Linked DNA regions of Peribacillus sp. FSL E2-0218. Each later gene encodes a partner of the first gene's protein in a complex. Links are inferred from orthologs where the notes say so. Each region holds a gene or a part of one and is shown in the gene's direction. Other genes may lie near its edges.

Region 1 (4,584 bases):
GATAAAAAGTCGGTTATCGAATGTCTGGATGCAGATACGCTTTACTCCATCCCGCTTGCCCTTCAAGCGCAAAATATGGACCAAATCGTTTGCGATCACTTGAAATTGGATTGCGGCGAGGCGGATATGGAAGATTGGAAGGAACTAGTCAAAAAGGTTACTTCTTTATCGAAGAAAACGAAAATCGCTCTTGTCGGAAAATATGTGGAGCTGCAAGATGCTTATCTTTCTGTAGTGGAAGCACTTAAGCACGCAGGCTATGCGTTTGACGCCGATGTCGAAATCGACTGGGTCAATTCGGAAGACGTAACGAAAGAAAATGTTGCTGAGCTTCTTCAAGATGCAGACGGCATCCTTGTTCCGGGCGGTTTTGGAGATCGTGGCATCGAAGGGAAAATTGCTGCGACAGAATATGCCCGTACGACAAAAACACCATTCTTCGGAATCTGTTTAGGCATGCAATTGGCGTCCATTGAATATGCGCGCAACGTTTTAGGATTGCCGGAAGCCCATTCTGCCGAGATTCAAGCGGATACTCCAGATCCAATCATCGATCTTCTTCCAGAGCAAAAGGATGTAGAAGATTTGGGCGGTACACTTCGTCTTGGTTTATATCCATGTAAGCTTATCGAGGGCACCAAAGCTTACGAGGCTTATAATGACGAGGTTGTGTATGAACGTCACCGTCACCGTTATGAATTCAATAATCATTACCGTCAGGCGATGGAAGAAGCAGGCTTCGTCTTCTCTGGAACAAGCCCAGATGGCCGTCTGGTCGAGATCGTTGAATTGAAAGATCATCCATGGTTTGTGGCTTCTCAATTCCATCCGGAATTCACATCACGCCCTAACCGTCCACAGCCACTATTCCGTGACTTTGTCGGGATGTCCTTAAAGCGCAGCGAAAAACTTTAATAAATAAAAAAACAGCCTCTAAGGCTGTGTCAGACTGCAGGCAAACTCGATGATTAATCGAGCTTGCCTGCAGTTTTTTTGTTTAGGTTTTGATGAAGGTCGAAAACTGTCTGCCCAGATGCAGCTGTCGGGAAAAAGTACAAAAAGTGTGTGAAAAACGCAATTTTTAAGAGAACCGGACTCAAATTCAATGCCAAGCCCAAACTCGCGAGAAAAGTGGCGGGGACTGTTAGCTTCGGTCCGATTGTAAATCAAAAAGGTACCGGGATAGATCATTCCGATACCTTTTGTAGTTCAAGAAGGTTAGTCTTCTTCATTTTGATATTCTTGGATAATTTCCTCAAGAGTGAATTTAATTCCGTAATAAGCGAAAAGGGCAGCAATGAGGGTGGGGTAGCCATAGCGGTTTCCAGCTTCATCGGGAATCAGTCCACGGTGGATCCGTAAGTCGATATGTACGTCAGCCAGTTCCGTAAGAGAGTCCTCATCGGTCGCTGCGGAGGTGGAAACGGCGACAAAGGGTATATCTTTTTCTTTAAGGGCTTTGGCAAGCTTCAATGCTTCGCTGTCATCGGATTTCCGGCTGAAAATAAGGAATCGATCTTCTCTTGAAATAGTTTCGCCGTGTTCATATCTTTTTGCTTTCGGAAAGGGCTCTGCCCCGTCCATCGCCTCGGCCGTGACGCCTTGCATTTCACCAAAGCCTTGTATGAAGATGGAGCCATCCCCAACCGCGGCCTGAGCCAGCAGACGTCCGGCATCCTCCATTTCAAAGGCTTCATTATCCATCATTTTTTTAAATATACCACTTAGCTGTGTCGAGAAAATTTTTAACATGATCAGGGACTCCTTTTAAAAAATATTCCCTTTATTATAAAGGACTTTCCGCTGCATTGACAGGCTTCTGGATTTTTGGTCAGTATGGATCGATTTGCTGAATAGGTCAGAAAAACCAAAAAATAAAAATTCCTTTTAGCTATGTGGCAGGAATTTTGTTACAATTATCGAATAGGAACATAGAATTCAAGTTTGTGAAAATGTGAAAGTAAATACATGTTTGGGTAATATGCCGGTTAGGCTGATATTTTTAAAAATCGGAAAGAGGAGAGGTGATAAAATGTCAGGGAAGATATTGATAGTTGATGATCAATTCGGCATCCGTATTTTATTGAACGAGGTTTTACATAAAGAAGGGTATGATACATTTCAAGCCGCAAATGGAATCCAAGCTCTGGAAGTCCTGAATAATCATTCACCGGATCTTGTATTGCTCGATATGAAGATTCCTGGAATGGATGGAATAGAGATCCTGAAACGGATGAAAGTCGTCGATCCCGATATCCGGGTCATCATCATGACCGCTTATGGGGAACTTGATATGATTCAAGAAGCGAAAGATCTAGGGGCGATGACCCACTTTGCAAAACCTTTCGATATTGATGATATTAGAAAAGCGGTTCGTGAATACCTACCGATTCAGTCAAGCTGATGGTTTTGAACGGATGATACTATTGGCTATAGGGTTGCCGCGGCTATCTTTTTCAAGATGTGCCGCGTTTTTTTGGAATAAATTTTAATGCTCGGGATAGTGTATTTGTTGCTGTTTTTTTGATGTATTGATATGCTACAAGAGGAAAGATATTCTGATCGATAAGCGTATGCTACTTCGATTTTAGGGAATATCTAGAAAGAAATAACTTTAACATAATTACACCCATCAGTAGGAGGAAATCAAATGCCTTTAGTTTCTATGAAAGATATGCTCAATAAAGCTCTTGAAGAAAAGTATGCAGTAGGTCAATTCAACATCAATAACCTAGAGTGGACTCAAGCTATTCTAGCCGCTGCGGAACAAGAAAAATCCCCGGTCATCCTTGGTGTTTCCGAAGGGGCTGCCCGTCATATGGGTGGTTTCAAAACGACTGTCATGATGGTTCAAGGTTTATTGGAAGATATGAAAATTACAGTTCCTGTGGCCATTCACCTTGACCATGGTTCAAGTTTTGATAAATGTAAAGAAGCGATCGAAGCTGGATTCACTTCAGTGATGATCGATGCGTCACATCATCCGATCGAGGAAAACATCGAAACGACGAAGAAGGTTGTTGAATTCGCCCATGCCCGTAATGTATCCGTTGAAGCGGAAGTAGGTACGGTTGGTGGACAAGAAGATGATGTAATTGCTGATGGCGTCGTGTACGCAGACCCTCAAGAATGTGAACAATTAGTCAAAGAAACGAATGTCGATTGTTTCGCACCAGCTTTGGGATCCGTTCATGGACCATACAAAGGTGAGCCGGATCTTGGTTATAAAGAAATGGAAGAGGTACGTGATTTAACGCAAAAACCACTAGTTCTTCATGGCGGGACAGGCATTCCGACAAAGGATATCCAAAAAGCGATTTCGCTTGGAACATCCAAAATCAACGTGAATACGGAAAATCAAATTGTATTCACGAAAGCTGTACGTGACGTCCTTAACAATGATTCTGAAGTGTATGATCCACGTAAATTCATGGTTCCTGGCCGTGAAGCGATCAAAGAAACGGTCATTGGCAAAATCCGTGAATTCGGTTCCAACGGTAAAGCATAACATCACATCCGACGTAGGGCTCGAAACCCATATCTCTTGGATGATGAAGGCAATAACTCCATTGGTGGGATCTTCCCCCCAATGGTTTCTTTTAGATTCAGGATTAATGGGGGTTCTATTTTTTGAACAATTAGAATTCAAGGGGAATTTAGAGAAATAAAAAACGATTACATATGGAGGGTATTTTATGAAATTCTTTATTGATACAGCAAACATGGAAGAAATCAGACAAGCGCATGAACTTGGCGTTTTAGCAGGAGTTACGACTAATCCGTCCCTAGTGGCAAGAGAAAAGGGCGTTTCCTTCCATGATCGTTTAAAGGAGATCACCAGCCTAGTGGAGGATTCCGTTTCTGCTGAGGTCATTGCGCTAGATTTTGAAGGAATGATGGCTGAAGCGAAGGAACTTGTTGCGATTGCGCCTAATATCACGATCAAGGTACCGATGACTCCGGATGGTTTAAAGGCTGTTGCTGCGCTGACGAAACAAGGTGTCAAAACAAACGTGACCCTTATTTTCAGTGCCAACCAAGCATTATTGGCAGCGAGGGCAGGAGCGACTTATGTATCGCCGTTTTTAGGGCGTTTGGATGATATCGGTCAAAACGGCCTGCATTTGATTTCGGACATTGCTGACATTTTTGCGATCCATGATATCAAGGCGGAAATCATTGCCGCTTCCATCCGCCACCCGATGCATATTACGGATGCTGCTCTTAAAGGGGCCCATATTGCAACGATTCCTTATAAAGTATTGATGCAATTATTCCACCATCCCTTGACTGACAAAGGAATCGAAGCGTTCTTGAAGGATTGGAATTCTCGTACAGAAGCATAATGCCTTACCGCTAAGTCGCTATAGATTGCATCGGTCGAATGGAAAATAACATAATTTAGAAATTTTTATCATTTTTTTACATGATTTTTCTACTTTTGTGTAAACTAAGAAACTAGATAGTAAATGTTGTCGGATTATGCAAATTTCTTGTGGAAAAATATTACTTTTTTGAAAGCGGCTTCTAAGTGCTTAGCGTGGAAGGGAGTTTATTATGGAAAAACTTAAAATTGCCGGTGGC
Region 2 (3,603 bases), 1.5 Mb from region 1 along the record:
CGGCTATCTTCGCTGCGTCATCCCGGGGAATCTTTCACCGGAATCCGAAGAGAAGGTCCAGCTGCTTTTGAACGGCATGCTCGTATCGCTGCAAACCATCGAACGTGATTATGGTAAATACATGAAAATTATCCTCAACCAATAGGAGGTGGAACAAATGTTAAGATTAAATCTTCAGTTCTTCGCTTCGAAAAAAGGAGTAGGTTCTACAAAGAACGGACGTGACTCAATCTCTAAGCGTCTTGGCGCTAAACGTGCAGACGGTCAATTCGTATCTGGTGGTTCTATCCTTTACCGTCAACGCGGAACGAAAATCTATCCAGGTGAGAATGTAGGCCGTGGTGGAGACGATACTCTATACGCTAAGGTAGACGGTGTTGTTAAATTCGAACGTTTTGGACGTGACCGTAAAAAAGTAAGCGTATATCCAGTTGCACAAGAAGCATAATTGGCATCTTTGAACAGAGGCTGACTCAAAAGGGTCTGATTCCTTCTACGAGACACTATATACCGCGTCATTTTTAATAATGGTAGGGCTATATAGTAGAGAAGAAGGGGTCCGGCCCTTTATTTATACTATGGTTCGATAAATAACCAGCGTTTTGCAGGAGACTTTAGTCATCAGTATAAGGAAAACAACCTCTGACTTACAAAAGGCTCGCCAACCGGCGGGCTTTCTTACACTTTCAGGGGAACAACCGCATTACTCATTCACCCCGTTTGGTTCATCCGGATGGACAGTCCAATTCAACTATACCATCTCCAATTGGTGCTAAGATAAGGCCCATTCTCTTTTCAAGTTCAAATGGCTCTACCATCGTCCAAAGAACTCAGGGTGTGTGGCTGTATTTTTTGGACGGGGGCTTCATGTGAAGGCATGTGAATCGAGCTTCATTTCCTGTTTGTTGTTTTTTTGTTATACTGTAAAATGGAAGTATTCAACATGATAGAGCTGAAAAAAGTTTCTTTATCATAATTGAAGGTGTAAATAATGGATAAAAATTGGACGACTATTGAAACCCTGCGTCAAACCAGGCATGATTGGCTGAATAAAATTCAAATCATCAAAGGCAATCTTGAGCTGAACAGAATTGACCGTGTCAAGGGCATCATTGATGAAATCATTATTGAAACTCAGAATGAAGCACGTCTGTCCAGCTTGAATTTACCGAAATTCACCGAAATGCTGCTGACTTCCAATTGGAATAACGGATCATTTTATTGCGAATATGAAATCATCGATGTGTTTGAAGGATCTGCCGAGGTGGATGAGCGGATGTATCGCTGGACGACCGATTACTTTTCCATTTTGGATAAGAGTCTGGACCCGGCTTTTGAAAACGTACTGTCTGTTTCCATAGGTGAAAAAGAAATGAGCAACATGCGCTGTTCCTTTCATTTGCAAGGCAGGTTCATTGACCAACCAGCAGTGATCGAGTTTTTGGAACGGTCGCTAACGGCTGGGCAAACGATCGAATTGTGCGAATGTAATGAGGATGAAATGTTTTTTAAGATGAATATTATTTTTTAGAGAAGTATACAGCAAGAATTGACTTGCAGAAAACAAGGAAGTGATAGCATGTTTGTCGATCAAACGAAAGTCTATATAAAAGGCGGAGACGGTGGTAACGGGATAGTTGCTTATCGTCGCGAGAAATTCATACCAAAAGGCGGACCTGCAGGCGGAGATGGCGGTAATGGCGCCAATGTCGTTTTTGAGGTGGAAGAGGGCTTGCGTACGTTAATGGATTTCCGCTATCAACGTCACTTTAAGGCACCGCGGGGTGAGCATGGCATGTCCAAAAACATGCATGGAGCGGCCGCAAAAGATATGGTCATCAAGGTTCCGCCAGGCACGGTTGTCATTGATGAAAAAACGAAGGAAGTCATTGCTGATCTAGTTGAGCACGGACAGCGTGCCATCATTGCCAAGGGTGGGCGCGGAGGCCGGGGGAATTCCCGTTTTGCTACACCTGCCAATCCTGCTCCTGAAATCGCCGAGAACGGGGAACCTGGCCAGGAACGCGATATCATCATGGAGTTGAAGCTGTTGGCTGATGTCGGTTTGGTCGGTTTCCCTAGTGTGGGGAAATCCACTTTGCTTTCGGTCGTTTCCGCAGCAAGACCTAAAATTGCCGAATACCATTTCACCACGATCGTCCCTAACCTCGGTATGGTGGAAACGGAAGATCACCGCAGTTTCGTCATGGCCGATTTGCCTGGTCTGATCGAAGGGGCTTCCGAAGGGGTCGGCCTTGGCCATCAATTCCTGCGCCATATTGAAAGAACGAGGGTAATCGTTCATGTAATCGATATGTCCGGACTTGAAGGCAGGGATCCATATGAAGACTACCTAACGATCAATAAAGAACTGGAAGAATACAACCTGCGCTTGACCGAGCGTCCGCAAATCATCGTTGCAAGTAAAATGGATATGCCGGACTCTGCAGAAAATCTTGCGGCATTCAAGGAAAAGCTGGAAGAAGACTACCCTGTTTTCCCGATTTCTGCGGTGACGCGTGACGGAATTCGTGAGCTTCTTTATGCAATTGCCGATAAAATCGAAGAAACACCTGAGTTCCCACTTGATCATGAAGAAGAAAATACGGGAATCCACCGTGTTCTTTATAAACATACATCACAGTCGGATGAGTTCAACATTGAACGCGAATCCGATGGCAGCTTTGCTGTATCAGGATTCAAGATCGAGCGTCTATTCAAAATGACGGACTTCACCCGTGAAGAGTCGATCCGTCGTTTCGCCAGGCAGCTCCGTTCATTCGGAGTCGACGAAGGCCTTCGTCAAAGAGGGGCCACAAATGGCGATATCGTCCGTATCCTTGAATATGAATTTGAATTTGTTGATTGATTAGATGCCATGATGGCAGGCAAAAGGAGGCGTGCAGAGTTTGAATAAGGCCGATCAGAAGTTTTTCCTCGTTCGAGAGGATGTCCTTCCCGAAGCGATGAAAAAAACGCTGGATGCAAAAGAAATGATTGAACGGGGAAAAGCGGAATCAGTTTGGGAAGCCGTACAGCGGGTGGACCTAAGCAGGAGCGCTTTTTACAAATACCGGGACACGGTGTTTCCGTTTCATACCGTTGTCAAAGAAAAACTGATTACCCTGTTCTTCTATCTTGAAGATCGGTCCGGTACTCTATCGGAGCTATTACGGCTCGTCGCATCATCCGGCTGCAACATCATGACCATCCATCAAACGATTCCTTTGCAGGGCCGTGCCAATGTCACCCTGTCCCTCAACACGGGCGGAATGACGATGGATATTAATGAACTGCTTACAAAACTGCGTAAAATGGAGTTCGTCGAAAAAGTCGAAATCATTGGGAATGGCGCATGAAAAACAGCCTGTACATGTTATATGTACAGGCTGTTTTTTTATAAGTGGCGATTAACTATTGTAAAAAATCTGAAAATGGCATAACATAAACAATAGATTTTCCGTGAAAGGGAGTTTATAATATGACATCAAAAATCGCATTTCTAGGGCCAAAAGCAACGTTCACGGATTTAGCTGTTTCACGACTATTTCCTAATGACATAAAGATACCGATGAATACGATTCCCGACTGCCTTGATGCTGT

Evidence for each region. Proteins that work in one complex are often made in the same cells at the same time.
Region 2: the proteins of MHI53_RS24230 (region 1) and MHI53_RS16925 are in contact, whole or in part, in a solved structure (PDB 1F51), measured with the Bacillus subtilis proteins. The link is inferred for Peribacillus sp. FSL E2-0218 from one-to-one orthologs.

Annotation. Positions count from the first base shown.
Region 1 is NZ_CP150304.1:5,005,030-5,009,613, reverse strand. The notes cover bases 819-3,718. They hold MHI53_RS24230 (response regulator), read left to right. Parts: upstream 819-2,032; coding sequence 2,033-2,404; downstream 2,405-3,718. Other genes in these bases: fsa (fructose-6-phosphate aldolase), read left to right, coding at 3,696-3,718; MHI53_RS24225 (class II fructose-bisphosphate aldolase), read left to right, coding at 2,651-3,508; MHI53_RS24235 (DUF2529 domain-containing protein), read right to left, coding at 1,219-1,752; MHI53_RS24240 (CTP synthase), read left to right, coding at 819-915. In the rest of the region: more of MHI53_RS24240, read left to right, coding at 1-818; more of fsa, read left to right, coding at 3,719-4,346; MHI53_RS24215 (UDP-N-acetylglucosamine 1-carboxyvinyltransferase), read left to right, coding at 4,558-4,584. UniProt on the Bacillus subtilis protein: Key element in the phosphorelay regulating sporulation initiation. Phosphorylation of spo0B during sporulation initiation.
Region 2 is NZ_CP150304.1:3,517,606-3,521,208, reverse strand. What follows is about bases 1-2,761. They hold MHI53_RS16925 (Spo0B domain-containing protein), read left to right. Parts: upstream 1-991; coding sequence 992-1,531; downstream 1,532-2,761. Other genes in these bases: obgE (GTPase ObgE), read left to right, coding at 1,580-2,761; rpmA (50S ribosomal protein L27), read left to right, coding at 158-448; MHI53_RS16935 (ribosomal-processing cysteine protease Prp), read left to right, coding at 1-145. In the rest of the region: more of obgE, read left to right, coding at 2,762-2,869; MHI53_RS16915 (ACT domain-containing protein), read left to right, coding at 2,910-3,359; pheA (prephenate dehydratase), read left to right, coding at 3,482-3,603. UniProt on the Bacillus subtilis protein: Key element in the phosphorelay regulating sporulation initiation. Acts on spo0A. Mediates reversible phosphoryl transfer from spo0F to spo0A.